4 regions of the Alteribacillus bidgolensis genome follow, and region 1 is predicted to be linked to each of the others. Evidence: riboswitches for the same ligand, from Rfam matches in the RefSeq annotation. Region 1 holds a riboswitch; each other region holds the start of a gene.
The links. Region 1 has a riboswitch for thiamine pyrophosphate ahead of CEF16_RS12730 (acetylornithine deacetylase). Riboswitches for the same ligand answer to the same signal wherever they lie in the genome.

Region 1 (7,983 bases):
CGATTTACGGATTAAGTGCTTCCATTTTTACTAATAGTGTATCGAACGCACATTATTTTCTGGAAAATGCAAAAGCAGGAATGGTGCGCGTGAATCAGGAAACCGCCGGAGTAGAATACCAAGCCCCATTTGGAGGTATGAAGTCATCTAGTTCACATACAAGAGAACAGGGACAAGCTGCTCTTGATTTTTATAGTGAAACAAAAACTTGTGCTATAAACTATGGCTGGCATTATTAATCAAAGGACGGTTACTCGATGGAGTAACCGTCCTTTTAAGTCGGAAGGGGGGTATGATAATGTCTCCAAAGCTTTTGTATTTTTTCCCTGCCCTGTTGAATAGCAGGGTGAAATTGGATTAGTGCTTCTTTACGTGTATTTCTTTGTTTTTCTATGCTGTCTGTTATTTGTTTGTCGAGTCCTTTAGAAGACCCATAGAGTGCCTGTGTGATCGACAGGCCAGCTGTTTCCCCTTGAACGATTGCTATTTTTGCTGATTCTATACCTGTAATATTACCTGCTACAAATAGTTTCTCTATAGGGGTTTTCATTGTTTCATTGTGAAGCGGGACATGCCCTCCTAGTTCAGGGATAAGATAGAATGGACAACCCGCTATGGCAGCAAGCTCTGCCAATGGATAAAGTCCTCCGGACATACAAACAAAATCCGTTTCTAGAAAGAATTGTTCTTCTGTATTCAGCTTCCCATAAGGGTCAATGGAAGAATAGAAGATACCATCTGCTTTTTGTTCACCCGTTATTTCTGTGACTCCTTTATTAAAATGCAACGGGATACCCCAAATAGAGAACCCTTTTTTGGGGTAGTATTGAATAGCTTTTTCTCTCATCCATTTCGTACTTAATAATTTACTACCAAAACGAAGAAGAGGAGAGGGTGCCAAATGAGCCATTCGTTTCATGTCTGCTAGTGTTTGTTCTGGAGTTTCAGAGTGTTTAAGGTTTTGATCATAGGGCGGAAAATAAATACCTTGTATCTCTATTCCCGCTAACTGCAATTCTCTTGCAATAGCCATTGTTAATGGATTGATGCCGATTATCACTCCTTTTTTTCCAACCTTTACACGGTGGACGTTAGTCATTACTTGAGCAGCACCAATCGACATAACGCCCGGTAAGGTCCACCCAGGCAAAGATAGGGGAGATTCAGCAGCTCCGGTTGCCAGCAGCAGACAAGGTGATCTCCAGTCACCGTTTGAGGTTTCTGTTAGCCACTGATCCGATTTTTCAATGTTATACACCGATGTTTCCAAATGAATATCAACGTTATGTTTTAAGGCTTCTTCATATAAAGCATCGGCTTCTTTTATGCCATTCCACCAGACATCTTTTTTTTCTTCGTGAAGCTGACCTAACAATCTTCCGCCAGGTTTTATAAATTCATCGATGACAGTCACCTTTACCCCATGCTTTGCACAAGTAATCGCAGCGCTTAATCCTGCAGGACCAGCCCCTATAATCACGGTATCGCTGTACTTCAATTACTCCACTTTCCTTTCTGAAAGGGTTTTGGAAGACTATGAAGACTTCGAATGCTCATTCCTTTTTTGGCAAGGGTCATACAAGCACGGACACCATGCTGTCCATCCACTTCTACTCGGCACTCAAAACAATGTCCAATATTACAATAAAAACCGCGCGGGTTACCAGTTGCTTCGTGCCGTCTTAACGTTCGAATCTCATTTGCTAACAAAGCGGCCGCAACCGTTTCCCCTTCTCGAGCATTGATCGTTTTACCATCAAAATCGAAAGTGAAATAACTACAATGATTTAAATCTCCTAAAATCGGGTGATGTTTAATTCTATTATCCATTATCCATTCTCCTTTCCAGAGTCGAATCGAATAGGGCGGATGGGAGGCTGATATTTAAGAGGTACCTCTTTAGAAAAACTTACTTCATTGGATTTGTTTGCTTGTGCAATACCTTCTATTAAAAAACGGCATGTACGTCCTCCGCATATTCCCATGCCGGCACGAGTGCGAAGCTTTAATTCTCTTGCTGTACATTGATACGTATTTGCTGTTTTTAATAGGTCCTTGTATGTAACTTCCTCGCAGCGGCAAATAATAGTATCATTTTTTCTCATTTATGTTCCTCCTTTTGACCTTAATATCATGCAAAAATCTAGCCAAATAGGACAACTTGTATAAAACTGTCCAAGTTAACGGGGGAAGAAATTATTTAGCTTTTTAGAAGTTTTGGTGAAATCTAAGAATATCGTCAAAAGTCTAAATGTTTAGACATTTATTCTAAATATTTAGACTTTTATAAGAAGTGTGGAGGAAAATATGCTTACTTTAACGTTGGCATGTTGCTTGCATTAGTTAAAGGGAGAGAGCAGAAAGGAGGTTTACATGAGAAAAAATTGTAATGCCCTGATTATAGGAGGAGGGATAATAGGCAGTGCGATAGCATACTACACTGCCAAAGCCGGTCATGATGTTGTCCTGATCGAAAAAGGAGAATTTGCCTCAGGTACTTCCTCTAAGTGTGACGGTAATATTTTAGCAATTGATAAAGATCCTGGGTTTGATAGTCAAATGTCTTTAGTCAGCCAGAAGCTGGTACATGAACTAAAGGGAGAATTAAACGGTTCTTTTGAGTATAGAAATCCAGGAAGTATTCTTGTTTGTGAAACAGATGAAGAAATGGAAGCAGCCCAAAAATGGGTTAATCAGCAAGAAGAAGCAGGCCTTCCATTTAGAATGCTTGACCGAGCTGATCTTAGGGAGGAGTCCGAGTATTTCGCAGATGATCTTCCGGGGGGGCTGGAATGTGCAAGTGATGCAACGGTCAATCCCTATTTGATGACCTATGCACTGATTGATGGAGCAAAATTATATGGTGCCTCCTTTTATTCCCATACGGAAGTGAACAATATAGAAAAAGAAATAGGGACCAATCAGTATGTAGTTGATACAAGCAAAGGGGCTATACGTGCTGATAAGGTCATAAATGCTGGCGGCGTATGGGCGCCTTTAATAAGTAAAATGCTTGACGAAGATATTGATATTCCTATTCAGCCTCGAAAGGGTCATATTATTGTTGCCGCGCGTGAAATGCCTCTTGGGATGCGAAAAGTTATGGAATTTGGTTATCTTATATCTAAATTCGGGGGAGAAAGACAAGTGGATGCTGAAACGGAAAAGTATGGAGTTGCCCTCGTATTTGAACCAACAGAGAGCCAGAATTTTCTTATTGGAAGCAGTAGAGAATTTAATGGCTTTCAAACAAAAGTGGATTTCCATGTAGTAAAAAAAATTGCCCATCGCGCCATACGATTCTACCCTAAATTAAAAGATATGCTTATAATTCGGAGTTATGCTGGTCTACGGCCATGGACACCTGATCACTTGCCGATTGTCTCAGAGGTAAAAGGATATAAAGGGTTTTATATAGCAGCAGGGCATGAAGGAGATGGAATAAGCCTTGCCGCTGTTACAGGAAAACTCATCCAGGAACTGATAGAAGAAAAGGAAAAAACAATTGTTCCAGTAGATAAACTAAGTTTACACCGTTTCCAAAAAAAGGAGGCCGCACTATGAATACAAAGCATGTTTTCCATACCATAGATACTCACACTGGAGGGAACCCGACCAGAACCATATTAAGTGGCGTTCCCTCGTTACAAGGCAAAACGATAGAAGAAAAAATGAAGGATATGAAAACGAATTATGATTGGGTCCGGAAACTATTAATGTATGAACCACGGGGGCATGATGTAATGTCAGGAGCTGTTTTGCTTGAACCTTGCCACCCCAGCGCAGATGTGGGCGTGATATATATAGAAACGGGAGGATATCTCCCAATGTGCGGCCATGATACGATTGGTTTTTGTACAGCTTTAGTAGAAACTGGGAAAGTGGATATGACAGAACCGTGTACCGCATTAACATTAGAGACACCAGCGGGATTAGTAAGAGTGGAAATCAAAATAGAAGATGGAAGGGCGAAAGAGGTAACGTTTAACAATGTCCCTTCATTTTTTTTGGAATCGATCGAAGTGGAAGATGATGAAATGAAAAAAACTATCGCCTGTGATATCGCTTATGGAGGGAATTTTTACGGAATAATTGATGCTCGTTCCCTTTCACTCGATTTAACGCCGGAAAATAGTGCTCGTATTATAGAAAAAGCTGTCTCGTTCAGGCAGAAAATCAATAAAGAACATGTGATACGACACCCGGAAAAGCCTTTTATTAATGGACTTACTCATATAGAATTTTTCGAACCATCAAAACATTCTGATGTACATGTCAAAAATACTGTTGTCGTTCCTCCAGCTGGGATAGATCGGTCTCCTTGCGGTACGGGAACTTCAGCCAAGCTTGCTACACTATTTGCAAAACAAGAAATTAAAAAAGGAGAAATATTTTGCCACGAAAGCATTGTAGGCAGTGTTTTTAAAGGACAGGTTCTAGATGAAATAAATGTACAAGGCGTTTGTGCGGTAGAAACCCAGATTTCAGGTTCTGCATGGATAACGGGTGCACATCAGTTTTTTTTGGATCCGGAAGATCCTTTGACAGAAGGTTTTTTGCTGCTTCCTGAAATGGAAGATCATTAAAATAATAAATGAGAAAGGGTGAGGGGTTTGAAAAAAGAAGCGAGGTTACCGACAGTCTATGAAGTGATAGGGGTTTTAATTTTATTTATTGTCATTATGTTTGGCTTTATAAATTTGCTGGAACTTCCTATTCAATTAGCATTATTTACTTCCTGGTTTATGGTGATAGGACTCGGGCTGTGGATAGGACTGCGTTACAAAAAGCTTCAAGATGGGTTGCTCCAGGGAATATCGAATGGATTAGAAGCGGTGCTTATTTTAATTACTGTCGGGGCTTTAATTGGAACCTGGATTGCAGGAGGCATCGTCCCAAGCATTATTTATTACGGTTTATCTGTTATAAGTCCAAACATTTTCTTGTTTGCTACACTTATTATTTGTGCGCTTACTTCCCTAGCTACGGGCACGTCATTTGGAACGGCAGGTACGGCAGGGATTGCAATGATTGGTATTGGACAAAGCTTTGGAATCCCTCTCCCCTTAGTAGCAGGTGCGGTCATTTCCGGTGCTTATGTGGGCGATAAATTGTCTCCATTATCGGATACAACCGTAATGACCGCCTCTTTAACAAAGGTAGATATCATTGAACATATTAAGTCAATGCTTTATGTAAGCGGTCCTGCTTTTGGAATCGCAAGTCTATTGTTCATATTTGTTGGCTTTTTCTATGTAGGAAACAGCGTCGATTTAACAAGGGCCGAAGAAGCTATGGGAGCGCTGCAGGGTCAATTTAATATATCATGGTATATGCTGGTTCCGCCGCTCATTGTTATCGCTCTTTTAGCGATGAAGCAACCATCCATTCCTACTATTACGTTTGGTGCGTTTTTAGGAGTTATTTGGGGTTTTGCATTTCAGGGCATTCCGTTTTTAGATGCCATTCAAACCTCTTATCAAGGGTATTCCATCGATTCAGGTATTGAATTTATGGATACTTTGTTAAATAGTGGCGGAATGGTGTCCATGCTAGAGGTTATTTTATTAATTTTACTCGCATTAGGCTTAGGGGGTTTAATGGAAGCTGCTGGTATCCTGCATGTCATCTGCCAAACATTGTTAAAATGGGCCGATAATGCTGGGAAAACTACACTAACAACATTAATTGCTGCATTTTTTGGGAATTTCTTCGGCGGTGCTGCCTATGTTTCTGTAATTACCGGAAGTAAAATCACAGAAGAAAATTATGATCGCTTAAATATCGATAAACGTGTACTTTCAAGAAACACAGAAGCAGGAGGAACTATTACAACGCCTATGGTCCCTTGGTCAGATGGCGGGGTTTTTATGGCAGTAACATTAGGTGTCTCAACAATGGCGTACTTGCCTTTTCTATGGTTTCATTTCCTTGTAATTATTATTACTCTCCTATACGGCTTTACAGGCAAGTTTATATGGTACACAAAAGGCAAAGAGTATACAGAAAATTACGAAGATTCAACGGTGAATACAACAAAATTTGAAGCATAACAAGAACTTCGAAAAATAGTATAATATAAAATGTTCGACTGAGTCAGCCAGGGTGAAAAAAATATGAAAATTTAGTTTTAAATATGATTATTCTATGCTATGTTGTCTTTAAAGGATTCCAACAAAAAAATAGGTAGGCTTGACACTAGGGGTGCTGTTATACAGCTGAGAAGGGCGGTTGTCCTAACCCTATAACCTGAACTAGTTAATACTAGCGTAGGGAAGTGTGAGCGGATATAAGTATGGGACAACCATAATATGTACAGCCACTCTTCGCTAGAGTGGTTTTTATTTTTTAAGAGGAGGGATAAGGTGGAAAAAACACTCTGGCAATTAAATCAACTGGTGGAAGAAAGACAGGATGAACTTCTTGAACTTGTAAAAAATTTAGTCCGCTTTCAAACACCGAGCCCGCCAGCAAGAAACACAGAAGAAGCACAGCAATTTATCGAACAATTTTTAAAAGAACACGACTTTAACACAGACGTTTGGGATGTGTATCCCGGTGATCCTAACGTAGTCGGGACGTGGAAAGGTGAAGATCCTGAAACACATCAAAGCCTTATTATTAACGGACACATGGATGTCGCAGAGGTCGATGAAGAGAATGAATCATGGAAATACGGTCCATTTGAGCCAGTGGCAGCAGACGGCAGACTTTACGGCCGAGGAACAGCGGATATGAAAGGAGGCCTTGCTGGAGCGCTATTTGCGGTAAAACTGCTGCAAGAACAAGGCATCCGCCTGCCCGGAGATCTTATTTTTCAATCCGTTATAGGAGAAGAAGTTGGGGAAGCTGGGACACTGGAATGCTGCAAACGAGGATACAGTGCCGACTTAGCCGTGGTTGTGGATACAAGTGACTTGAATATTCAAGGGCAGGGCGGCGTCATCACCGGCTGGATTACGGTGAAAAGTCCGCAGACGTATCATGACGCTACTCGCCGAAATATGATTCATGCTGGAGGCGGTGTGAAAGGGGCAAGTGCTATTGAGAAAATGACGAAAATCATCGAAGGACTGCAAGAGCTGGAAAAACACTGGGCCGTTACAAAATCTTATCCTGGTTTTCCAGCTGGGATGAACACCATAAATCCGGCAGTCATTGAAGGGGGGCGCCATGCTGCTTTTGTCGCAGATGAATGCCGGCTTTGGATTACCGTACACTTTTATCCAGATGAAGATCACGACATGGTAGCAAAAGAAGTCGAAGATCATATTCGCCGTGTCGCTGACGCTGACCCGTGGCTGCGAGAAAACCCTCCATTATTTGAATGGGGAGGGACGTCGATGATTGAAGACCGCGGCGAAATTTTTCCTTCGTTAGATATTGAGGAAAATGGTAAAGGAACAAAAGTATTGCAAACAGCACATCAAGACATATTTGGTCAAAAAGCGCCAATCAGCATGTCTCCAACCGTTACCGATGGAGGCTGGCTGGGCGACGCTGGCATCCCGACCTTAATTTATGGCCCGGGGGATCTTCAAAATGCTCACGCGGTGAACGAATCAGTCTCTATTGATCAGCTTGTCCAATTCACAAAAGTAATGATTTCACTCATTTATAACTGGTGCTCGACAGAAAGGGAGGAGGATTAATATGGCATTTAGCGAACGACTATATGAAAATGTCAAACCGATTTGGGAAAAGAATCATAATCACCCGTTTGTACAAGGAATGGGTGATGGAACACTTGATAGAGAAAAATTTCGTTATTTTATGATTCAGGATTATTTATACCTAATTGAATACTCAAAACTGTTTGCGATCGGCGCAGCGAAAGCCTCCGACGTGAAAACGATGGGTGAATTCGCAAAACTCTTGGATTCTACTTTAAACACTGAAATGGATCTTCACCGCCAGTATGCGAAGAAATTTGATATCAGTGAAGAAGAACTTGAAAACGCGAAACCAGCTGCTGTTACTGTA
Region 2 (7,983 bases), 1.2 Mb from region 1:
AGACACTTCCGCCGCATTACCTCTGAGCAGCGTAATATCTAGCTGCTCTAGAAGCTTACGAGCCGTTTCTGTTCTGTAAGCCGTCGCTCCAGCTCCTACAGGATCAAGCACAATGGGGATTCCTTTTTCATTTGCGGCCTTTCCTGCTAGCATCATTGCTTCTATTTGTGCATCATTTAAGGTGCCAATGTTCAAAACGAGCGCATCCGCAGCTGAAGCCATATCAGCTGCTTCCTGCACAGCATTCGCCATTACGGGGGCAGCACCCATAGATAGAATGCCGTTTGCAGTAAAATTGGTAACAACCACATTTGTAATGTTATGAATTAATGGTTTTTGCTCTCTTACTTGTTCTAAAAGTTTACTTGCTTCTTTACTTCTCACGTCAGCTCCTCCTTAAACTAAAATATCATCCTTTTTTAATCGAGAAGCCCAATGATTTACGGGTCCGTTTCCTTTACCAATACCCAGTGTGTCGTGAATGGCTTGAGAAATAAACGTTTTACTGTTTGTGACAGCTTCTTTAATAGTGTTTCCTCTTGCCAATTCAGCTGCAATAGAAGCGGAAAGACTGCAGCCTGTACCATGGGTATGGTTTGTATCAGTTCGAGGGGCTGTTAAATAATCGATTTGCCCGTTAACGTATAAAATATCAGTGGCATCACCTGTAAAGTGCCCTCCTTTAACAACTGCTGCTGACGCACCCATATCATCTACAAGCATTTTAGCTGCTTGTTCTGCTTCCTTCTGGGTTTTAATGCTTAATCCTGTCAGTGTTTCAGCTTCTGCTATGTTAGGCGTAACCACATGAGCAAGAGGCATTAAACGATTTTTCATTAACGATGTTGATTCCTGTTCCATTAGTGAGTCACCGCTTGTTGCCACCATAACCGGATCGATTACGAGAGGGATATCTTGTCCGTCTAACAAATCAGCCACTTTCTCAATCATTTCCGGTGTAGCAATCATGCCCGTCTTCACAGCATTTGGCCGAATATCTTCTAAAACTGCTTTCATTTGTTTTTCCACCATTTCAAGCGGGACATGCCAAACATCCTGGACCCCTTTTGTATTTTGAGCTACAACTGAAGTGACCACGGCCATACCATAGGCTTTGCATTCCTGAAATGTTTTTAAATCAGCATGTATTCCTGCTCCGCCGGTTGGATCTGTCCCAGCAATTGATAAAGCACTTGGTACTCTTCTCATATTATTACCTCCTCATCAAGTTGAAAAACTTTGCCTGTCTACCTTTGTAAAAAAACCGCCTAAAACGCCGCAGCCTATGGCAGTGCGGCAATTGCACGTGTGCCGTTGATTTGCTTATCCTGATTAACATCACCATTTTTACAACAGAGTTACTCGGCTTGCCGCCAAGTCCAAATTGTGGAAGCCTTATTCTTTAACTTATACTTAGCAAAGTTAAACTTTCCGATAGTATAAAAACCGCTCTCCGAAAAGAGAGCGGTCGACATATTAATACCACATTACAAGTCTTCGCTCCACTTTCCTACGATGGTATTACCCATATCAGGTTCAAAGGGACCGATGCTTCAAAAACAATTTGCATCATCTCAGCTATCACAGCGCCCCTAGTGGATCATTTGTTTTAAGTTATTTCCATGTTACTTGACACCGATGACAGTGTCAAATAACAGCTTCTACTTGTTACTCATTCTTTTTGTCTCTATCTTCTTTGTTTTCTTGTTCTTCATTATTGGACTTTCCTTTTGAATGCTGAAGAATACGTTCTAACAGATAAATAATATCATCTTTTGATAAATGTTCATTTTGATCTGTACTGTGAATGTTTTTACCTGATCCCGGTTCGTTATCGGTGCTTTCCGGAAGCATATTTTCTTCTTGAGCAGCACTTTCCTGGAAATAGTGTTCAAGTTCATAGGAATATACAACCCTGCCTTCAGGCGTTACATATCGTTTATTCATATTTCTTGTCTCTTTATCAAAGAAACTATAAACCACAGGAATGACAAACAATGTAAGGAATGTACTGCTGATTAGTCCGCCTATCACAGCGATCCCCATTGGCTGCTGAATTTCTGTGCCTTCTCCAAGGCCAAGAGCCAACGGAACAACCCCTAAAATCGTAGTGACAGCTGTCATTAAAATTGGGCGGGTACGCTGTTTTACCCCTTCAATAATGGCTTCTCTTGCAGGCATTCCTTTTTCTTTCATTTGGTTAATATAATCAACCAGCACGATCGCATTGTTCACCACAATACCAGCCAGCACGATCAAACCGATAAAGACCGTTACACTAAGCGGCGTTTGTGTAATAGTTAGGGCAAGCATCACCCCTATAACGACAAGCGGCACGCTGAACATAACGACAAACGGATACTTAAAAGATTCAAATTGACCTGCCATCACCAGATAGATAAATAACAATGCTAACAGAAACGCAAATACAAGGCTGTCAATTGCATCGTCAAGCAATTCTTGCTCCCCAGAAAAAGCGTAGCTGGTGCTGTCTGCTAAATCAGCATCCTCAATAATGTCTTCAATCAACAAAGACATGTCATTTAAATTTGTATCACTACTGTATGTTACTGTAAACTCTACACTTCGCTCCTGATCCAATCGGTTAATTACAGCCGGGCCTTCTCCCTCTTCGATCGCAGCCAAATCATCAAGCGCAATGTATTCTCCCTCCCCATTAGGAATAAGAAGGTTTTCTAGATCTTCTTGATTCTCAAGAGACTCTTCAGAATACTTTACAATCACATCATAGTTGTCATTACGGTCCGTTTGTATAGAAGTGGCTGTTTCCCCGCGTGTTACATTGTGAACAATGTCTGCAATTTGCGCTGGAACTAACCCGTTATCACGAGCTGCATCTTGATCTACACGAACTTGCATTTCAGGTGCTCTTTCATCAGCAGATGTTTCTACTTCTCTAACATCATCCTCATCGTTTAAATCATCTTCTATAGCCGTTACCGCTTCATCTAGTTCCTCCGTGTTATTATCACTGACGGAAAAGACAACCGTATTTGCTTCACCACCGCCAACTGCTGCCTGAGTCGATAATGAAATGTCAGCATCAGCGTCCACACTTGTAACTTCACTTTCAATTTCTTCGACAAAGTCGATTGTGCTTTGATCTCTGTTTTCTAAATCGGTCATCGTTACAAACATTTGAGCTTCATGTGACCCAGAAGGTCCGCCCATACCAGCCGATTCTTCGGAGGAACCGATAACGGACATGTAATCTGCTACAACCGATTCATCATCAAGTATATTTTCAATATCTTCGATTACTTCTGTCGTCCTATCCAGATTCGTTCCGTAATCCATTTCGACATCTACTGTAAAATATCCATCATCGGTTGCCGGTAAAAAGTTAATGCCTGTTGCTGTGAGACCAGCACCACCGCCAGCCAGCAAAAGAAATGTAATAAATAAAGTAATAAATCGATGGCCTAACACCCATTTAATAGAGCGTTCTAATCCTTTTATAAAGGAAGAATTTTGTCTTTTTCCTTCCTTGTCTTCTTCTGGAGGCGTGAGCATTCGGCTTGACATCATCGGAACAACTGTTAAGGCGACCAGCAATGAAGCAAGCAAACTGAATGCAACCGCAAGTGCAAATTCGGTAAAAATATTGCCAACAATACCGCTGATAAACACAATAGGCAAGAAAACAGACACTGTCGTTAAAGTAGATGCAGTAATAGCTCCTCCTACTTCTTTTGTTCCTTCTGCTGCAGCTTGCCTGGAGGTTTTCCCCATGGATAAATGGCGGTATATATTTTCTATAACCACAATAGCGTTGTCAACAAGCATCCCAATACCAAGGGCTAAACCACCCAGTGTCATAAGGTTTAAGCTGACATCCGTAAAATATAAGAATCCAAACGTGACAATTACAGAAAAAGGTATCGCAATGCCTATGATAAGAGGTGTTTTTAAGTTTCTTAAAAAGAAAAACAGAACAATCATAGCAAACACGCCGCCAAGAATTAATGCCATAGAAACACTATCTATAGATTCTTGGATAAATTCCCCTTCATCGTAAAAAGAGATTGCTGTCAAATCTTCATATTCTTCTTCATCAAGCAAAGATTCCATCTCTTCATTAAAAGCCTTCGAGACCTGTGCTGTATTAGCATCTGTCTCTTTCATAACCGTCATCTGTAAAGCAGGCTCCTTATTGGCTCTTGTAATAGCTGTTTGCTCAGCTGTCGTTAATTCAATTTCTGCCACATCTGATAAAAGAAGCTCTTCACCGTTTTGCGGATCCGCTCCTATCACTAGTTCTGATAAATCTTCTTCTCCAGCTAATGTATTTAATACACGCGTGGTTAAACTTCGATCCCCGGTTTCAATTGTTCCGCCGGGAAGCGTAATATCATGAGATTGCACAACATTTACGACATCCTCTTGCGACAATTGATTGCTTTCAAGTTCTTCTTGGTCCAGATTGATTTCAAATTGTTCCGTTACCTCTCCGGACGTATCAACATTTGCAACCCCATCTATTCTTTCAAGTTCTGCCTGAAACCCCTCTACATCTCCCTGAAAATCTTGAATGTCCTGATTATCTGAAGTTATAGCCATTTGTGCCATGCCCATCATAGACGGGTCAAACTTTAAAAAACTCGGGTCATTCGCGTCATCTGGCAGCACTGCTTGATTCATTGATGTAATAATATCCTGTTCCACTTCATCAATGGTTGAATCCCATGAAAACTCAAGTAAAACGAGTGTCATCCCTTCTTCAGAAGTGGATGTCATATTGCTAAGACCAGACAGTGTAGACAATTGTTCTTCTAAAGGCTCTGTTACTTTATCTTCCACTTCTTCCGGACTCGCTCCAGGATAACTTGTCACCACGGCTCCTACCGGAGGGTTTATCTCAGGAAACAACTGAAGAGGCAGATTCGTTAATGAAACTCCTCCTAATAAAATAAATAAAATCATGCCTACTATCGTTAATTTTGGTCGTCTGATCGACAAATTTGTGAGCTTCATTCAGCTGCCTCCCTTTCCGACTCAACGATTTCTTTAATTCTCAAAGCAATTTGATGGAAAGAAACTAAATCATTATACGATAACTTGATAAGATATTTTGAAGAAATTTTATTTCGGGTTTCTGTCATTTTCCTAAGTATCTTTTCTCCTTCCACTCCTAGTTTGACAAAAGTCTGCCGCCTTTTCCCGGGATCTAATTCCCTTACGATATACCTTTCTTTTTCCATTTTTGATAACAGCTGACTCACCGAACTAGAGGAGACATGAAGCAGGTCAGCGAGATCTTTTACGTATAGTGTTTTATATTTAGAAATAAGTATGATAACAAAGCGGTAACGCTCTGGTATATCTTGATAAACGCCTCCAAATTCTTCGTGAATGTTTAAAGATAAATCAAATAAAGCATTATTAATGGACTTTAATAATTCTTCTTTTTCCATCCCGTCCCCCTCTTCCTGTTGTTTGTTTATATCCAATAAACAATTTATAAAACGAAACAGTTTAAAAACTTAACTATTTAATAATTTAAATCAAATATATAATACCGTCAAGGGTTGGAAATTTTGTTCACCTTATTTTCATATTCCAAAAAAAGAAGCAATTCCGTTAAAAATTTCAACTCTTAACAAAAGAAAAGCTCCCCCCATCTTTTAAGGAAGCAGCTTTCCAAAGATTTTTATTCATTGTTTTCTTCACCGTGCTGAATAATGCCTTCAAGTTTCTTAATAACATCTCTAACTTGTTTTAATTCTTCTAATTGAAGCTGGGAAATATAATCTTTAATAATAGAAGCTTCAAAGGCTTCAAATTGCTCCTTAAGTTCCTTGCCTGTTTCTCCAAGGGTCATTGTAATTTCGCGACGATTTTGTTCATTAATAGAACGAATAAGCAAATTGTCTTTTTCAAGTTTATTCAATGCCTGGCTGATCGCACTCTTGGAAATCCCGAGCCGCTCTGACAATTCACTTAAAGTAATATTTTCGTTTCGAATAAATAAAATCATTATCGTTTCTTGGCGTGAAGTTAACTGCAGTTCACTTAACAGCGGCATCTTTGGCTGTAGATATTTTGATATATTTTCAAGCGAATAAATGGACTCTAAAAATACTTGTTTATAATCATCAATATTACTCAATGCATTCATCTCCTGCTCTAAAACCTTACTTTTACATGAAAAGTTTATAAAATTGCTTTTTTTAATCCCTTATTTAGAAAGGCCCCTATCGCACCGCTGTATTCTCCATGCTCGAGGAAAAATGCTTTTTTTCCTCTTAATTCAGTGTAGCCCTTAATTATATCTTTCAGTGTGTCGTGATGAGAAAAAGTCGATCCGATATACACTACTGAGTCTGTTTTTAATCTTTCAGCTGCTTGAACACCCATGGTTGTAATGGTTTCTCCGATCATACGAACGACTGCAGAAATATAATCTTCCTTTGAAAAAGACTCTTCTTTCATTCGGGAAACGTTACCAAAATTACTGGCGGTTAAATCCCCGGAAATCGGCGGTACTTCATGAGAATATATATCGCCAACTGTTATATTTAAGTTTTCGCCTTTTCCATTTTGACCTAATGTCAAAATTTCATCATAATTATCTTCTCCGGTTAACAAATAAGAAAGCCCGAGCAGGGTGCCGCCGCCCACACCGCTTCCGCCTATTCGTTCATACGAATCACCGTTCACAAAATGAATAGAAGTTCCTGTACCGACATTAGTAACCATAAATCGAGATCCTGTTCGTGAAAGCAGACCTTTTTCTTCTAAAAGCCATCTTACCCCTTCACAAGTAGCCTCAAATTCATTTATTTTTTTTACAGGCAGCGCTGATTTTTGGGTGAACAATCCCGCTTTTCCTCCCGTAATATGTATAACAGGGTTATTGAAATGACTATTAATCCAATGATCGACTGCATTGATTTGAGTTGTCGGCATTTTTTTATATTCCCAATAATCACCTGTCGTATATACTATTTTAGATAACGTTCCTCCAACGTCCACTCCTAGATATTCTCTATTCATCTAGTTGACGAACCCCTTTCTTCCCAAACGTATATTATACCTTTTATTTATAATGTCTTATACATGATTACTTCCTTTATTTTATACCATCATACAAAGTAAATGATAGGTGGACAAATGAAAAGACTAAAAATATCTTTTTTGTTATACTGAGAAAATCAGTACATTTATTAATCAGGGAAAAATTTGTCATGAACCATCTTTTGTTGTCCCTTTATTCATGACAGTTAGGCAGGGAACGAAATGGACGTAATCTCAGTTTTAATTAGTTTTCTGTTTTTTATAAATTTCATATTTGCAGGAATCATTATTTTTTTAGAACGAAGAGATGCTACATCAACATGGGCCTGGCTTATGGTTTTGTTTTTTATCCCTTTTCTTGGATTTATCCTGTATTTAGTATTTGGGCAAAACATGAGCAGAAAAAGGCTGTTCGATTGGGAAGACATTAAAAAAATCGGTATTGAAGACTTGATAAAAGAACAAATTGAATCTCTTCGTGATCAGCGTTTTCATTTTTCTGACCCTGACTCCCGTGAATACAGAGATCTTATATACATGCAGCTTGTTAACAATGACGCCCTTCTTACACAAGATAATGAAGTTGATTTATTTACAGACGGAAAAGAAAAGTTTGATCAGCTGATAAACGATATCGAAAATGCAAAAGATCATATCCACCTTCAATATTATATTTTTCGATTCGATAATCTCGGATCCAGGTTATTACAGGCTTTAACAAAAAAAGCAAAAGAAGGCGTTAAAGTTCGAGTATTGTACGATGAAATGGGATCTAGAAGCCTTTCTAAAAAAGTCTTTCGATCCCTTAAAGAGGCGGGCGGAGAAGTGGAAATTTTCTTTCCCAAACGCATTCCTTTTATTAACCTTCGATTAAATTACCGCAACCACCGGAAATTAGTCATTATTGATGGAAAAATCGGATATGTCGGAGGTTTTAATGTAGGG
Region 3 (7,983 bases), 1.2 Mb from region 1:
ATTTCATTACCAGTTAGTTCTTTCCATTTTTGAACACGCTCTTCTAATGAAGCAATTGGAGTAATTGAGTTTGACCTTAACTCATCGTCATATTTTCTTCTTACCAGATTGTCAATAATTGACACATCATGCCCTTGTTTTGATAAATACAAGGCCGTGGGCCATCCACAAAATCCATCTCCGCCAGCAACGATAATATTCACGTTACTACCTCCACTCTTGAAATAGTTTCTATTACTAAAATTGATTCTATATGAACGCCGTAAAGACGTTTTTTCATATTTAAGCTTTAAAATATGGGACCATAGAAAAGGTATCATGTTCTGCTGTATTTCGCAAATATTACACTGTTAAAAGAATATACTCCTTCTAATACTTTCTCTCCATTCTCATTGTACCCTTTTATCAATTTTAACTATATTCTCACAATCCGCTTAGCAATTAAAAAATAGAGAATGTCCTTCCTTGTGGCCTGTGTTTTAAAACTTGCGATTACGTTGCAGAACTAATTAACTAGATCCGTTGAAGACAAAAAGTGTCGGTCTATACCTAAAAAGAGCTGTTCAACCTAACTTGGAACAGCTCCATGCATCGATATTACAAAATCATCCACCTATATATCTTTGATACAAGACCCGAGCTCTGGATTTATCGTTTTCTCCGTGTATGATCGTTCTGCCGTCCTGAAAAATAACAAATCGTTTGCCCTCAAGATTTAGGACAATAAGATGTTTATTTTCTTGTTGAATGGCTTTTGAATATCTCTTTTTTAAATCAGGTAATGCCAGGTATTGCTGTTCTGCCGGCCGGACTTGTACGGCATTACGCCCGCATAACACCTCTGTTTTTGCACGGTTTTTGTATTCCAAAAATGGATATGAGGCTTCTTTACCGCAAGATGGACAGTCCTCTTTTTTTAACAACTTAACATCAATAGCAGAAGATTCATTGTTCCAAAGGTTAAATGATAATAATTTCATTCGTAAGGCAGACCAGTTTTCTGTTAAAATTTTCAGCGCTTCTGTGGATTGATGCGAACTGACCATTTGTACGGCCGGCGCAATAATCCCTGCTGTATCACACGTTTCCCCATCAAGTGGAATATCTTCCATTAAACAATGAAGGCAAGGGGTGTTTTGAGGCAGAATAGTAAAAGTAATGCCATAGCTGCCCACACAAGCTCCGTATATCCATGGCAGGCCATGTTTTTGACAAAAATCATTAATAAGCATTCTCGTATCAAAATTGTCCAGCGCATCAATAAACAAATCTGCTGGAAGTGCTTGCTCTAATACAAAAAAGTCAGCCTCTCCTGTAACACTTATTATCTCTGTTTCCGTATTTATTGCTTGCAATCTATTTTTAGCTGCTTCTGCTTTTGGCAGTTTTACTCTTGCATCTTGTTCAGTATAAAGCTGCTGACGGTTCAAGTTGCTGTATTCAACGAAATCACGATCAATAATCGTAATTTTCCCAACTCCTGCTCGTACTAGTGTTTCTGCGGCTGAACTTCCTAGTGCTCCGGCTCCAACAATGACTGCGTGCTTGGTATTTAAGAGCTGCTGGCCAGTTTTACCGATTCCATAAAAGAGTTCTTGCCTGGAATAACGGCTCTCCATCAAAGCTTGCTCATTCCTTCAACCGGACTGCTTGCTTGGGCATACATTTTCTTTTCAATACGTTCCGCTTCAAATCCTAAACGGCCAGCTTCCACTGCATATTTCATTGCTTCCGCCATTTTCAAAGGATCTCCAGCTCCAGACACTGCAGTGTTTAATAGTACCCCGTCAGCTCCTAGTTCCATTGCGTAAGAGGCATCTTTAGGGCTGCCAATCCCAGCATCGACAATAACAGGAACTTCAGCTTGTTCGATAATGTGAGATAAATTATATGGATTTATAATCCCAAGCCCAGTACCTATTGGGGAGGCGCCAGGCATAACGGCATGAATGCCAAGCTCCTGCAGACGTCTGGCCAGTACAACATCATCAGACGTATAAGGAAGAACAATAAAACCTTCGTCAAGCAGCATTTCTGTAGCTTTTATCGTTTCTATCGGGTCAGGTAAAAGCGTCTTGTCACACCCAATAACTTCTACTTTAATCATGTCACACATATTAGCTGCTTGAGCCATTTTTGCAATTCGTACAGCTTCTTCTGCTGTTTTTGCACCTGCAGTATTTGGCAGCAGTTTAAACCCGCTGAGATCCATGCTTTCAAATGGGTCTGGCTGACTGTCATCAAATATATTCATTCGTCTTACGGCAAACGTAAGCACTCCCGTTTCAGAAGCCTCTACCGCCTGCTTTTGCACTTCCCCGCTAGCATATTTTCCGGTTCCTAGAAATAACCTCGACTGAAAAGTATATGGACCGATATTTAACATCGTATTATCCTCCTCCAACGAAATGAACTATTTCAAATTTATCCCCGTCCTTCACGGGTTCATTGTCATGTTGTTCTTTGACTAAAATATTTCCATTTCTTTCTACTACAGCTTTTTTTTGACCGATTTGTAGATGGCTGAGCAGTAATGTCACAGTGGAATTATTATCAGGTATTTCTTTTGTCGTGCCGTTAATGATTAGTTTCAACTAGATCCTCCTTTCCTTCTTTTAAACGCAATGGATCAAATGCCCTGATCCATTCCTCATTTTCAGCAGTACCTTCTATCAAATCTGCCATCCATTCCCCAGTTAATGCAGATAACAATATACCGTTACGGTAGTGGCCAGCTGCCATCCACAATCCTTTTATGGAAACAGCGCCCAAATACGGCATACCGTCAATCGTTTGCGGCCGCACACCGCTCCATGCCTCTATCCATTCAGCGTTCTGAAGGTCAGGGACAAGCCGGATTGCTTTAGAAAGAAGTTCCTGAACAGCTCCTGCACTAACCGGTTTATCCATTCGGCCATTTTGTTCGGTTGCACCTATAATAATGGTTCCGCCGGGCTTTGGAACAAGGTAAAGATCAGAAGCATGAATGGTTGCTTTCATTATTGGTTTTGCAGGTTTGACTGATATACACTCGCCTTTTACTGGAATCATAGAAGGGATATACGTTTGTGCAGTTGGAATTAAATCAGTCGAGGCCCCGCCAGCAAGCACTACATGTTCGGCATAAAAACAGCCAGAAGGCGTCGTCACCCCATTTATTCTTCCATTTTCCTCCAACAATCCTGTGACAGGAGTAAATTCGTATATATCTGCTCCTAATAGGTTTGCTCCGCGTGCATAGGCCTGGGTTAATTCTTTAGCTTTCACCTGGCCATCTCCAGGAATATAAAGGGCTCCTTTTATATCACCCTTTATGTTAGGCTCCTGGACAGAGATTTCATTCGGATCCCTCCACTCTGCTCGTTCTCCCGCCTTTTTTTGAAAAGCGAGCATGTCTAAAAGATGATTTACTTCCGTATCAGCCTGAGCCACTTTCAGCATTCCATTCCGTACATAAGACACGGGAATTCCAGACGTTTCTTCTAATTCAGGTACCAATTCAGAGAACATATCTCTGCTTTTTCTCGCAAAATCAAAAAAAGGACCGTTTTCTTTGATTTCAACCTGTGCCCCAAGCATTCCAGCAGCTGCGCTGGATGCTTCTGCACCAACTCTAGTTTTTTCAAGCACAGCTGCTCTATAACCTCTTTTGGACATTTGATAAGCGATAGAGCAGCCATTGACACCGCCGCCAATAATCAGCACATCATATGCTTTATTCATGTAATGCCTCCTCTTTTAACGCTTTTTGATAAGCTTTTGCCTTCTCGATTGGTTGGGCTGCTCCATAGATGCCAGACATTACAGCAATACCTTTGGCTCCGTGAGAAACACAATCCTTCACTCTTTCAGAAGTGATTCCTCCTATCGCTATAACCGGACATTTTACTGAACTTACAACCTGCTGCAGCGATTTTAAACCTCTTGGAAGAGTATTTTGTTTACTGTTTGTTTCAAAAACATGTCCAAAAAATAAATAGTCTGCACCATCCATTTCTTTTTTTACAGCGCTTTCTTTGCTGTGAATAGAACAGCCTGTTAACCATTTATCTTCAACAGTTTTATGAATAGGTACGTTTTCAGGAAAATGAACGCCTCCTAAACCATACGAAGCTATCAACTCCGGCCGATTATTAAGAATAATTTTATGAGGAGGTACTTCTGCGTTTAATAATCCCAATATTGCAGCGTCCATTTTTTTTTCATCCCACAGCTTTTCACGAATGTGAATGAAATCTACGTACGAATGAACGTTGGCGGTTATATCCAACCACCTTTCTAGGGATTGATTTCCAGTAGAAATAACGTGTAAGAACGGTTTCATAATACCTCCTCTTCATTTAAAAAGACCGCTTTCCTGAAAGTGGAAAGCGGTCTGGTCAGCTTTGTCTGTTATGTCCATTTCGCTCCACTTTCCTCCGCTGGAATAATCCAGTTCAGGTTCTGAGGGTTTTAAAGGTTCACTTTAATCTCAGCCTTTCTTTAAGGCACCCCTAGTGGTTGTATTTAGTATTTTTCTAAATTTTAAAACAAACATGCCGAATCTGTCAAACTAAGAAAAGTGATTTTAACGGCAACTGTGGTAAAATATAGGAAGTTAAAGCAAGGACGTGTTATTTATGATACAAGTACTTCCTTCAAAAAAATATGCAATACTTATATTAACAGCAGGAATGGCAGCTCTGTTTGTCGTAATGGGTATTGGCAGATTCGCTTACACTCCCATCCTGCCATTAATGGTAGAAGCAACACATTTAAATAATGAAACAGCCGGATACTTGGCTTCTAGCAATTACTTTGGCTATCTTGTAGGTGCTCTTCTAGCAGGAAAAATGGCATGGAAAAAAGGAAAAGCCTATTATGCATATTTTCATTTGATCTTGAACATAGCTTCTACTTTCTTGATGGGAGTTGTTGTAAATGAGTTAATCTGGCATCTTTTACGCTTTTTATCTGGGGTAACAAGCGGTATTGTTTTTGTTCTTGTTTCAAGTATTGTTATAGATTACCTAGTCAGCGCAGGACATGCTTCTTGGACAGGATACCTATTTGGAGGAGTAGGATTAGGTATATTTTCAACTGGACTTCTTGTACCGCTATTATCCATTTCATTTGACTGGGCAGGGATTTGGATTGCTCTTGGAATACTATCCACTATTCTAGGATTATTTACCTGGAAAAGACTTTCTGAAGCACCTGAAAAAGAGAGCATTGAAATAAAAAACGCAGAAAATAATCTAGTACAGTCAAAAACGAAAACGATATTACCGTGGCTTTGCGCCGCTTATGGACTCGAAGGAATCGGTTACATAATCAGCGGGACTTATTTGGTCGCTTTTGCAGCTGAAATTCCGATGCTTCAATCGAACCCTTCTTTAAGCTGGGTTTTAGTCGGTGCGGCTGCTGCTCCCTCATGCGTTATATGGTCTGGAGTTGCTTCTAAAATTGGAAACCTTGCTGCACTGCAGGCTGCTTTTTTTCTGCAAATATCAGGTGTTCTTTTCCCTGTGATTTTCTTTAATGGTTTCGGAGCATTAGTTGGCTCTTTTCTCTTTGGAGCAACCTTTATGGGGATTGTGACACTAACTATGGCAGAAGCGAGGAATGCTGCTGCGGGACAAAGTAATAATATAATTGGAGGATTTACTTTCATTTACAGCCTTGGCCAAATGATCGGACCCATTGCTGCCGGCTTACTCATATCGGCAACAGCAGCTCTATCTTCCTCTTTTTACTTTGCAGGTGCTGTACTTTTAACTGGAATGGGGTGTCTTGGGATAGCACAAGGACTGCAAAAAAACAGATGAAATCAAAAGTTTCTTACCCTTCACTGAAATGATAGAAAGGAGAATATGTATGCCATACATTAATATTAAAATTACAAAAGAACAAGAGCCAGTAACTGCTGAACAAAAAAAGGAGCTCATTGCTGGGAGTACCAAGTTGTTACAAGACGTACTTGGTAAAAATCCTAACACTACTGTGGTCGTGATTGATGAAGTAGAAACAGACAACTGGGGCATTGGAGCAGAACCTATTACAGAACGGAGAAAAAGAGGAGAATAACTATTCAAAAGCAGGGCTGGCTTCTTTACACGATGGAGCCAGCCTCTTGATAAGATCTTCTATCTTATTTTACCGATACCATTTTATCTACGTGTTCGTGCAAATCTTCCTCATCTTCAATGTGAACGGTCATCATATAATCCCCTGATTCTTCGAAGGTATGAGAAGCAATGTATAAACCACTTTCTTCCTCAGCATCAACCCACTCCCGCGTCTCGTCTCCTTTTTGCCATATCTCAAGCCTTACTCTAGCATTACGTATCGGCTCTCCTTCTTCAGCAACTTGAAACGATATCTCCATTTCTTCTCCTGCTTTTAATTCAGATGGAGATTGCAAATCTGCTGTTACCGGAGAACCATGTTGATGACCAGCATGAATATCTGTTTCCTCACCATTATCTTCCGTTTTTTCAACGGACTGACCTACTGTAATTTCCTCCGTTGGCATGCTGTGCATTCCTCGAGCTGTCACATGCGCAGTAACATGGTAAATACCTTCCTCTTCAAAGGTGTGTGTAATCGAATATTTTTCATCTTCAGGTTCTTCAGCCAAAAATTCTTCGCTCTCCGCCTTGTCGCCTTCTTTCCATATTTCAAAAAGCACTTCATTAGCATCTGTCACTTTTTCTTCTCCTTGAGTAACAAAAGCCCCTATTTCTACTTCTTCCCCTTGTTCTGCTTTTTCTGCCATTTCCATTTCTACTTCTATTGGTTGTTCAGGATCATTGTTATCACTCGTTTGTCCGTCCTTTTCCTCCGTTTGACCACAAGCCGTTAATAGAAGACTTAATAGAAAGATGCCGCTTATCTTTTTCAATATTGTTCCCTTCTTTCCATAGTATTTCTAGTAATTATTGTACCAGTTTGAAAATTATATTTCGTTTAACACCTATGACACTTCTTTTACACTCCAATGATTGTAAGCAAAATCCACAAAGACGGCACACTTAAAAGTGTTGTCACTAATGTAATACTTGATACCAGCTGTGGACTGGAATCAAATTGAACAGCAATCATCGCTATGGTCGCTGCTGTCGGCATGGCAGTAGAAACAATCAATACAATGCTTAACGTGCTGTTTGTTTGAAGCAAAACAGTAAGCCCAAAAGCTATTAAAGGGGAAATCACAAGCCTTAACAAGGTACCTATACTGACTAGTTTCCAGTCCAGCGAAGAAATTGATATTTTTGACAGCTGCATCCCAAGAACCACCATTACAACAGGAATAGCAGCTTCCGCCACCATACTAACCGCATCCATATACGTTTCTTTTATGTCTATATGTAAAGCTTGAAACAACACTCCAAGTATTAATGCATAAAAAACAGGCATCTTTAACACAACCCGGAAAGCATCAGCTGCTGTTAAACTGCTTCGATTCGCCAAATATACTCCAGCTGTACTCATTAAGAGCGATTGAATAACCATAAATACTACGGAATATGCAAAAGCTGTTTCACCGAAAGCGAATAAAATCAACGGTGCACCGTAATTCCCAGCATTCATAAAAGTCACAGCAAGTCCCATACCGCTTGATTCTTTGGAATTCCACTTAAAAAAGTAAGCAAATAATCGATTAACGAGAAGCATAATTAATAAGAACAACACAGAAAAAACAGCAATTTTAAATAAGTCCCCATCAGGTTCTGTTGTATAAAATGTTCGAAAAACAAGAGCAGGTGTTAAAATATAAAGAGCAACAGATGAGACGGAACGCACATCTATCATCTGTTTTTTTTGCAGATAAAAACCTGTTAAAAAGATAAGAGCAATCGGTATTAAAACGTCAAAAAGTACAGTCATACAAAACCACCTTTAATTAAATCCATTAGAAAAACTCGGCTCGTCGCCAAGTGCCTAAGGCGAATGTCGTGTCGTGGTTTATCTTATGCTGTTACCCCTCAAACACTAAGCCTT
Region 4 (7,983 bases), 1.2 Mb from region 1:
ACATTTGAATTGAACAGGGAAGGAAATAATTTTTTCTTATCATATTCGTCTTTTGAATACCCGCCGAAAAAAGTCAGTCTTACACCATACTACATTTGGAATGACCGGCTTTATGAAACATCTGATGAAAAAGACCACTCTACAAAGCTTTTATTCCACATGCTGATGGACACACCTAAAGGCCGGCTTCCTTTAGAAAAGACGGAGTTAGAGCAAGTGTACTCTAATGTGGTGAGTTCTTTAAAAGAACAAGGAAGACTGAACATGGGAACAGATGTAGAACAACATGTAGAAGAGCATTCTTTGCAAAAGAAAATTTATTTAGACAAAAAAGATAACGCATTATTAGCAGAACCTTTGTTTTCTTATGGACCCCACTCTCTTCATGCTGTTACAGAAGAAAGAAACATCGCTGAAGATAATGCTTTAATTGTTCGCGAAACGAAAAAAGAAGAGGAATTGCTTCAGTTAATTGAATCAGCTGGATTTCATTGGAATGGTGAAGCATTGTCATTAACAGATGAAGACTCTATTTTTTACTTTCTCACCAGCATTTTGCCGGAACTTAAAGAAATTGCCGATGTGTTTATGAGCAGAGACGTAGAAAAATTGCTCGTTCCTGCGTCTTCTTTTTCCATCGATTCTTCATTAGACGAGTCTTTAGGCTGGCTTGATATTTCCTTTCAAACCGATGATTTAAATGAAGAGGATTTATATAAACTGATGACTTCATTAAAAGAAAAGAAACGGTATCACAAAACAGGTGATGGACGTTTTGTTTCCTTAGACAACGAGATACTAAATGGCATTAAGGAAATGCTGAATGATACAGGTGCGGCTCCAGAAGATTTGGAAAATAATACACTTCGGCTTCCTGCGTATAAGGCGTTTCAAGTAGATAAATATTTAAACACGGGTAGACAATGGCATAAAGATGAAAGTGTCCAAAAGTTATTAAATGATATACGCTCTCCTGAGAAATTTGAAGCATCTATTCCTGAAGAAATTCAGGGTACCCTTCGAGATTATCAGGAAAAAGGCTTCCATTGGTTTAAAGCTCTAACTGCTTATGGATTCGGTGGTATTTTGGCAGATGACATGGGACTTGGTAAAACGTTACAGACTTTAACCTATATATTGTCTGAAAGAAAACAACGTTCTGACGCCCCGCCATTTTTAGTAGTAGCCCCGTCTTCATTGGTTTACAATTGGGAGAAAGAAGCGAAAACTTTCGCTCCAACGCTTAAGGTTCAAATCATCTATGGGTCTAAAGCAGAACGAAAACAACAAATTGAAAAAACGGAAAACACGGATGTATTTATTACTTCATATCCTTTGGTTCGAAGAGATGTCGAACTTTATGAAGGTATTGCTTTTCACGGGATAATCTTAGATGAGGCTCAAGCCTTAAAGAACTATACTTCTAAAACGTTTCGAGCAGTAAGAAAACTTCAAACCGAAAAAGCTTTTGCGTTAAGTGGAACACCTATTGAAAATAAAATTGACGAATTATGGTCCTTGTTTGTAATTTTGATGCCAGGTTTATTCCCAGATGTACAGTCTTTCAAAACATTACCAGCAGACAGTGTTAGACACCGCGTTTCTCCTTTTATTTTACGTCGTACTAAAAAAGAAGTTCTAACCGAGCTTCCAGATAAAATTGAAACAACCATCCATTGTGATCTAACTAAAAAGCAGCGAGAAACATATGTTGCTTACTTAAACCGTATTAAAGAGGAAACTGCAGTGCAGCTGAAAACCGGAACGTTCCAGCAAAATCGCATGAACATCCTTTCTAACTTAACCAGACTTCGTCAATTGTGCTGTCACCCCGGTATGTTCTTAGAAGAATATGGAGGCGGCTCTGGAAAACTCGAAGAATTAATGAACTTTATGAAAGACGCCCGTGAAAACGGACAGCGGGTACTTGTGTTCTCACAATTTACGAGCATGCTCTCGTTTATTTGTGAAGCCTTCAAAAAAGAAGGATTGTCTTATTTTTATCTGGACGGAAAAACACCAAGTCAAGAAAGAGTACAGATGTCGGATAAGTTTAATGAAGGCGAAAAAGAAGCTTTCCTTATTTCATTAAAAGCTGGCGGCACAGGACTTAATTTAACAGGGGCAGACACCGTCGTTCTCTTTGACTTATGGTGGAACCCTGCCGTTGAAAACCAAGCTGCAGACCGTGCTCACCGTATCGGGCAAAAACGTGCAGTTCAAGTTGTTAAAATGATTTCTCAAGGTACTATCGAAGAAAAAATTCAAGCTTTGCAAGACAAGAAAAAAGCTTTGTTCGACCAAGTTATTCAATCTGGAGAAACAAGTTTGTCTTCTCTTTCTGAAGAAGATATCAAAGAAATTTTGGAGCTGTAATGACACTCTATTCAAAGATCGCCTCTCTATTAAAGTTAGAGAGACGGTCTTTTTCCTTTTTGCAGCACTTACTTTGGGTAAGTTACTTTAATCCAAAAGTTAAACGATGCTGGAACAAATTTTATGCTTGATGGAAAAGTACTTATTGAAGAAGTAAATGAATTATTAGGAATTGACCTTGAGGATGGACCTATAGACACTATTGGAGGCCTTATACTTTTTGAAAAGCCAGAAGTTCAAGAAGGGGAAAACATTTCATTTGGAAACTGGAAGTTTGCCCCAATAGAGATGGAAGGTCAGCAAATTAGAATGATTGAAGCTATAAAAAAGAAGAGGCTGGATTGCCCTCTGCATAACACTTTCAACTTTTCATTTGCTCTTCTTCAGGATACTCATTTCACCTAATTCTCTTTGTGAAGCAATATAATTCACGTGTATACTTTGTATAAAAAGTGAAAGCAGGTTTAGACCTTTCGACTCCGGTTCGCCTGCAGCCCAAGGTGAGAGAGAGTCAGCTAAAACCTCACAATCTGTGATAATGCCCAACTGATTTACCTCGTTTATGCCTGAGCGGCTGGGCGCTGGGGTTGACCATCGAAAACGCCAAACTTTTTGTATTTTCTTATCTTTTCTTTTTGGGATAGCATTAATAATGTCTTAGACTATGTACTCTCATACTTTATACCGTTAAACTCGTAATGAAGGAAAAAGATATTCTTCCTTTATATCTCCAAGAGCCTTCCTAGATGTAATATCTTCTTCTAGCAAAGGCAAAAATATTTTTTTCTGGTTAGGAAACTCTTCTTTAATCTGTTGAATATAAGAGCGTTCTTGTTTTTTTCGTTTCTCAATAAACATACTGTCTCCAGCATGTTCTGGTAAACATTTATTTACAATTAATGTATCCACCTTTAACTTGGCCTGTTCTAGCATCTGTAAAGCTCGCTTCGTTTCTGCAACTGGGAGCTTTTCCGGTATCAGCACGTATATGTATGCAGTTCGTTTGTTATTAATCAACACTTTTCGCGCCTCGGAAAACCTATCTTTTCTATTCATAAGCACTCTGTAAATCGGATCATCCACTGGTTCTCCGTCATTTAACCATTGTGAATAATTTTCATTAATCGACTGTCTTCTCTTCAGCATCCCTTCTATCCATGCTTCCATCATTTCAGGCAGGGACAATAGCCGCACCGTATGACCAGTAGGTGCTGTGTCAAATACTATGATATCAAAATGTTCTTTTTCTTCTAACACTATCTGAACCAGCTTGTCAAACAATGCCGCTTCTTCTGCACCAGGAGACACAGCAGCCATATCAATCTGTCTATTGACTTCTTCAGCCATGTGGGACTTCACAAGCCCTTTTAAATTGTCTTTCACTTGATTAATGTAGCGCTTGGATTCTTTCTCGGAGCTAATTTCCATGCCCCACAGATTTTCGGTGAGCTGTTTTCTTTTATCGCCAATGTCTGTATCGAACAAATCACTTAGGTTATGAGCAGGATCGGTTGATACGAGCAAGGTTCGCTTCCCTTTTTCTGCAGCAGTGAGAGCAAAAGCAGAAGAAGAAGTCGATTTTCCTACACCCCCCTTTCCACCAAAAAACAAAATCTCATAATTCAACAGTTTCTCCATTATTTCATTCCTTTCAAAACCTGTTTGCTAAAAAACTTGGCTTGCCGCTGACTCCTGTGGCGGAAGACGTAGTTTTACTTATACTTTGATCCTTTAGCAAATTTAAGTTTCCTAAAGTATAAAAAACACCGCTGGCACCTCTTCTATTAGCAGCAGCGTATACCGTTTAGCGGAGATTTATCCATTCCCATTCGCAGGTGCCATTCGTGAAACCTTTCCACCATTTCTGGATATAATTCCAATGTATAGTAAGAAACTGGATTCGGCAGGCCGAGTAATTCTGAAAAGCATAACAGTAAAAAAAGATCGTCTTCATCCCGTATTTCACGTTTGATTTCGGCACGATGGGGGAGCCGCAGCACTTCATCATAAAATTCCATCAGCTTCTTTAAGCTCATCTTCTTATCGGCCATTTCTCTCCCTCCGATCTATATTGACAGATAGTGAAGGGGCTTGCCGGTGAACAGATTTGCCCACACGATAAGCCCCTGTTATTGAATTTATTTTGCCACGTAAAGATTCTATTAATCATTGTCCGGATCAGTATTTGGTGGTTCTCTTCGGAACAGCGCTATAGCTTCAAGCAAAATCCATACAGTGAATGCTAATATAATAGCTCCTAGCACAAATAAAAGAATCTGTGCATCTCCGTCGCCTAACCAAGACCACTGGAAAATGACCTGACTTGTCATTGCCCACATCGTCATAAAAAGCAAGAAGATCATTGGTATAAAGGTGAACAAGAAATTTCGTCCTTTTCTTCTAAGCCAAATGGAAATAAGCAGCAAACTTATACCCGCAAGGAGCTGATTTGACGTACCGAATAATGGCCAGAGTAAATATCCTCCCGAGCCAAAACCACGGTCTCCAGGAAGTAATACAAGCAGTGCACTTGCTCCTACTGCAATACTTGTTGCTACATGCTTTTTCGTAAGGCCAGGTGCACTATACTCCTGTCCGAGTTCTGAGATAATATACCTCATTAAACGTACAGAGGTATCAAGTGTCGTCGCAGCAAAGCTAACAACGATTACTGCTACAATTGTTTCCGCTACGCCTGCTGGTAAACCAAGCCCGGTTGCGAGCTGCCCCGCACCTCCAACAAAATGGGCAAGTCCATCCGCATTTGCTGTATTAAAACTTTCATAGCTGGATAGAAAATCACTTTGTGAAGCAAAGAAGGTGGTCACTGCTAAAATGGTTACAAGTGCTAGAGTTCCTTCTCCGACTGCACCAAAATAACCAACAAAACGTGCATCCGTTTCTTTATTCAACTGTTTCGATGAGGTTCCAGAAGAAACCAGACCATGAAACCCGGAAATTGCCCCACAGGCTATGGTAATAAAGAGAAGCGGGAACCAAGAGACGTCTGTGACCTCTCGTGTAGCCGGCGCTGTTACCTCAGGAGTCGGCCACGTGAAAAATAAACCAAGGTACAAAATAGCAAGCCCTACCACCAGCTGATGCGAATTAATATAATCACGCGGCTGGAGAAGCTTCCAAACCGGAAGAATCGAAGCAATATAAACATAAATCATGAGGACAGCAATCCAAATTAAAAATGCCGATGAAACTGCATCTAAACCGAACAAGCCGGTTGCTTCTTCTCCACCAAAATAAGATACCAAATCGATTTGTAAAGCAGGAGTAGTGCTGGCAATAACTGCTGCTGCATACATTACAGCCAGTGCTACAAGAGATGGCATAAGCATATTTTTTCCTTTTTTATTAACCGTATAACCGATCCAAATCGCAAGCGGTATCTGAATAAACACCGCCAGGACGCTTGCTGGAAATGTTATGAATAAATTCGAAATAACCCAGGCAAATACTGCGTTGACCATGAGAACCAAAATTAGAATAATAAACAAAAATAACAGTTTTGCACGCCTTCCAATAATACGTTCCGCCAGGGTTCCAATCGATTGCCCTTTATTGCGAACAGAAAGGACAAGCGTCCCAAAATCATGGACACCAGCTGCAAAAACGGTCCCTAATACGACCCATAAAAAGGCTGGCAGCCATCCCCAATAAACAGCTACTGCCGGTCCTACAATGGGCGCTGCTCCAGCAACAGAAGTAAAGTGGTGGCCCCAGAGCACCCATTTGTTTGTCGGTACAAAATCCACACCATCCCGGAATTGATAGGCTGGTGTTTGATAATTAGGATCCAGCCTGTAAATACGCTCTGCTATAAACTTAGAATAATAACGATAACCAAGAGCAAACACAATTAACCCGATAATTGCTAAAACAATAGCTGGCATAACCGTTCACACTCCTTTTCAACTGTCTTTTTATATCTTTTTCTGATACCGCTTACAGAATTAATCTCACCACCTTCCCTTATTCATACGTTTTTATGTTTTAACAATTCGATTATAAAAGAAAAAATATAATTTTGCGAATAATATATTTATTTGCAAATGGAATATATAAACATCTCATTCGTTTGCAAACATTTTAATATATGCTACATTAAAAGAAATTCTATATGTTCACTAGGGGTGTCATTGACTGAGAGAGACGATTGTCTCAACTCTTAGAACCTGATCTGGCTGAGACCAGCGTAGGGAAGTGGTGTGACAAGCATTCTTACTTACAGGTTGTTGTCTGTAAACACCATCCCCTCTTCCCCCAGTGGCAGCGAAAGGGGATTTTTTGAGTTATGCAGAATAATCGTTTGCTGATTATGTTAGAAATTGCTTTTATGGCAGGACTGTCAATTATTTTAAGCTATATTGAATTTAGTGCTCCATGGGCGATGGGAGGATCCATTTCACTAGTTATGGTCCCCATATTTATTATTGCTTTTCGCCGAGGATGGAAAGCAGGGATGATGACCGGTTTTTTAACTGGAATCCTTCAAATTCTTTTCGGCGCCATCATTGTCCATCCTATACAATTTATACTCGAATATCCGATTGCTTATGCCGTTCTTGGGCTGGCTGGTTTATTTGTCAGCAGAAATAACTTTAAACATGAAGTGCCCGTTTTCCTGATCATTATTGGGGTTGCTTTTGGTACGCTTCTTCGTTTTATCGACCATTTCAGTGCAGGGTTAGTATGGTTTGGTGAATATGCTCCAGACGGTGTACCGGTTGTAACGTATTCAGCAGTATATAATGCTTCTTATCTCGTTCCTGAAATGCTTATAACCATCTTTGTCGTTATCCTTATTTCAAAATATAGGCCTCAGTTTTTCTATGATGGGCGCAGCGTCCATTCTGCTGCTTAATCATTTTTTGGTCCTCCGTTGCCTTTCGCACACTGATGTGCATGTAACGGAGGCCTTTTTATATACATATATAGAAGCCTTATCTTAATAAAAAGGGGAACGACGATAATGAATAAAAATATCGATACCCGCCTGATTCACGGAAATTATTCTTGCCGGTCATACCTCGGTAGTCTCATACCACCAATATTTCAAACTTCTACTTTTTCGTTTACATCTGCTGAGGAAGGAGAAAGAAGGTTTGCCGGAGAAGAAGACGGCTTTGTTTACTCCAGATTAGGAAACCCTACTGTTCAGGAACTAGAATATAAAATAGCTGACCTTGAAAACGGGGAAGAGGGAATAGCATTTAGTTCCGGGATGGCCGCCGTTTCTGCTGTGTTGACCTCGGTTGTAAAAACGGGTGACCATATTCTTGTTTCAGAAGGTATATATGGTTGTACCTTTGGTCTCCTTCAAATGTTAAAAGAACGATTTAATATTGATTTTAGTCTTGTCAATATGGATAAGAAAGAAACCATTGAATCATTATTACGACCGCAAACAAAAGCTATTTACGTAGAAACACCCATTAATCCAACGATGAAATTAGTTGATTTGCAAATGATTAGTAACATTGCCAAGCAGCACAACCTCTTCTATATCGTGGACAACACTTTTTCTTCCCCTGTTCTACAAAGGCCGCTGGAATTAGGAGCAGATGTCGTTTTACACAGTGCCACAAAATACAT

Region 2: linked by a shared signal. The riboswitch ahead of thiD (bifunctional hydroxymethylpyrimidine kinase/phosphomethylpyrimidine kinase) and the one ahead of CEF16_RS12730 (acetylornithine deacetylase) in region 1 are both predicted to bind thiamine pyrophosphate.
Region 3: linked by a shared signal. The riboswitch ahead of CEF16_RS18645 (thiamine phosphate synthase) and the one ahead of CEF16_RS12730 (acetylornithine deacetylase) in region 1 are both predicted to bind thiamine pyrophosphate.
Region 4: linked by a shared signal. The riboswitch ahead of thiT (energy-coupled thiamine transporter ThiT) and the one ahead of CEF16_RS12730 (acetylornithine deacetylase) in region 1 are both predicted to bind thiamine pyrophosphate.

What each region holds. Positions count from the first base shown of each region.
Region 1 is NZ_KZ614149.1:2,550,124-2,558,106, reverse strand. It holds gene CEF16_RS12765 (aldehyde dehydrogenase family protein) at 1-239, shown strand, start outside; gene CEF16_RS12760 (NAD(P)/FAD-dependent oxidoreductase) at 275-1,498, opposite strand; gene CEF16_RS12755 ((2Fe-2S)-binding protein) at 1,495-1,830, opposite strand; gene CEF16_RS12750 ((2Fe-2S)-binding protein) at 1,830-2,105, opposite strand; gene CEF16_RS12745 (NAD(P)/FAD-dependent oxidoreductase) at 2,374-3,564, shown strand; gene CEF16_RS12740 (proline racemase family protein) at 3,561-4,586, shown strand; gene nhaC (Na+/H+ antiporter NhaC) at 4,614-6,053, shown strand; TPP riboswitch at 6,191-6,293, shown strand; gene CEF16_RS12730 (acetylornithine deacetylase) at 6,366-7,652, shown strand; gene tenA (thiaminase II) at 7,654-7,983, shown strand, end outside.
Region 2 is NZ_KZ614149.1:3,760,151-3,768,133, reverse strand. It holds gene thiM (hydroxyethylthiazole kinase) at 1-384, opposite strand, end outside; gene thiD (bifunctional hydroxymethylpyrimidine kinase/phosphomethylpyrimidine kinase) at 397-1,209, opposite strand; TPP riboswitch at 1,491-1,604, opposite strand; gene CEF16_RS18735 (efflux RND transporter permease subunit) at 1,669-4,995, opposite strand; gene CEF16_RS18730 (MarR family transcriptional regulator) at 4,992-5,435, opposite strand; gene CEF16_RS18725 (MarR family winged helix-turn-helix transcriptional regulator) at 5,672-6,130, opposite strand; gene coaW (type II pantothenate kinase) at 6,175-7,017, opposite strand; gene cls (cardiolipin synthase) at 7,261-7,983, shown strand, end outside.
Region 3 is NZ_KZ614149.1:3,742,347-3,750,329, reverse strand. It holds gene CEF16_RS18670 (NAD-dependent epimerase/dehydratase family protein) at 1-203, opposite strand, end outside; gene CEF16_RS18665 (ThiF family adenylyltransferase) at 606-1,619, opposite strand; gene CEF16_RS18660 (thiazole synthase) at 1,619-2,386, opposite strand; gene thiS (sulfur carrier protein ThiS) at 2,391-2,594, opposite strand; gene thiO (glycine oxidase ThiO) at 2,578-3,723, opposite strand; gene CEF16_RS18645 (thiamine phosphate synthase) at 3,716-4,324, opposite strand; TPP riboswitch at 4,397-4,505, opposite strand; gene CEF16_RS18640 (YbfB/YjiJ family MFS transporter) at 4,620-5,807, shown strand; gene CEF16_RS18635 (2-hydroxymuconate tautomerase family protein) at 5,857-6,066, shown strand; gene CEF16_RS18630 (FixH family protein) at 6,131-6,883, opposite strand; gene CEF16_RS18625 (AEC family transporter) at 6,970-7,869, opposite strand.
Region 4 is NZ_KZ614149.1:3,783,133-3,791,115, reverse strand. It holds gene CEF16_RS18830 (DEAD/DEAH box helicase) at 1-2,376, shown strand, start outside; gene CEF16_RS18825 (HlyC/CorC family transporter associated domain-containing protein) at 2,500-2,781, shown strand; gene CEF16_RS18820 (ArsA family ATPase) at 3,064-4,014, opposite strand; gene CEF16_RS18815 (cory-CC-star protein) at 4,161-4,427, opposite strand; gene CEF16_RS18810 (carbon starvation CstA family protein) at 4,539-6,281, opposite strand; TPP riboswitch at 6,508-6,607, shown strand; gene thiT (energy-coupled thiamine transporter ThiT) at 6,683-7,252, shown strand; gene megL (methionine gamma-lyase) at 7,361-7,983, shown strand, end outside.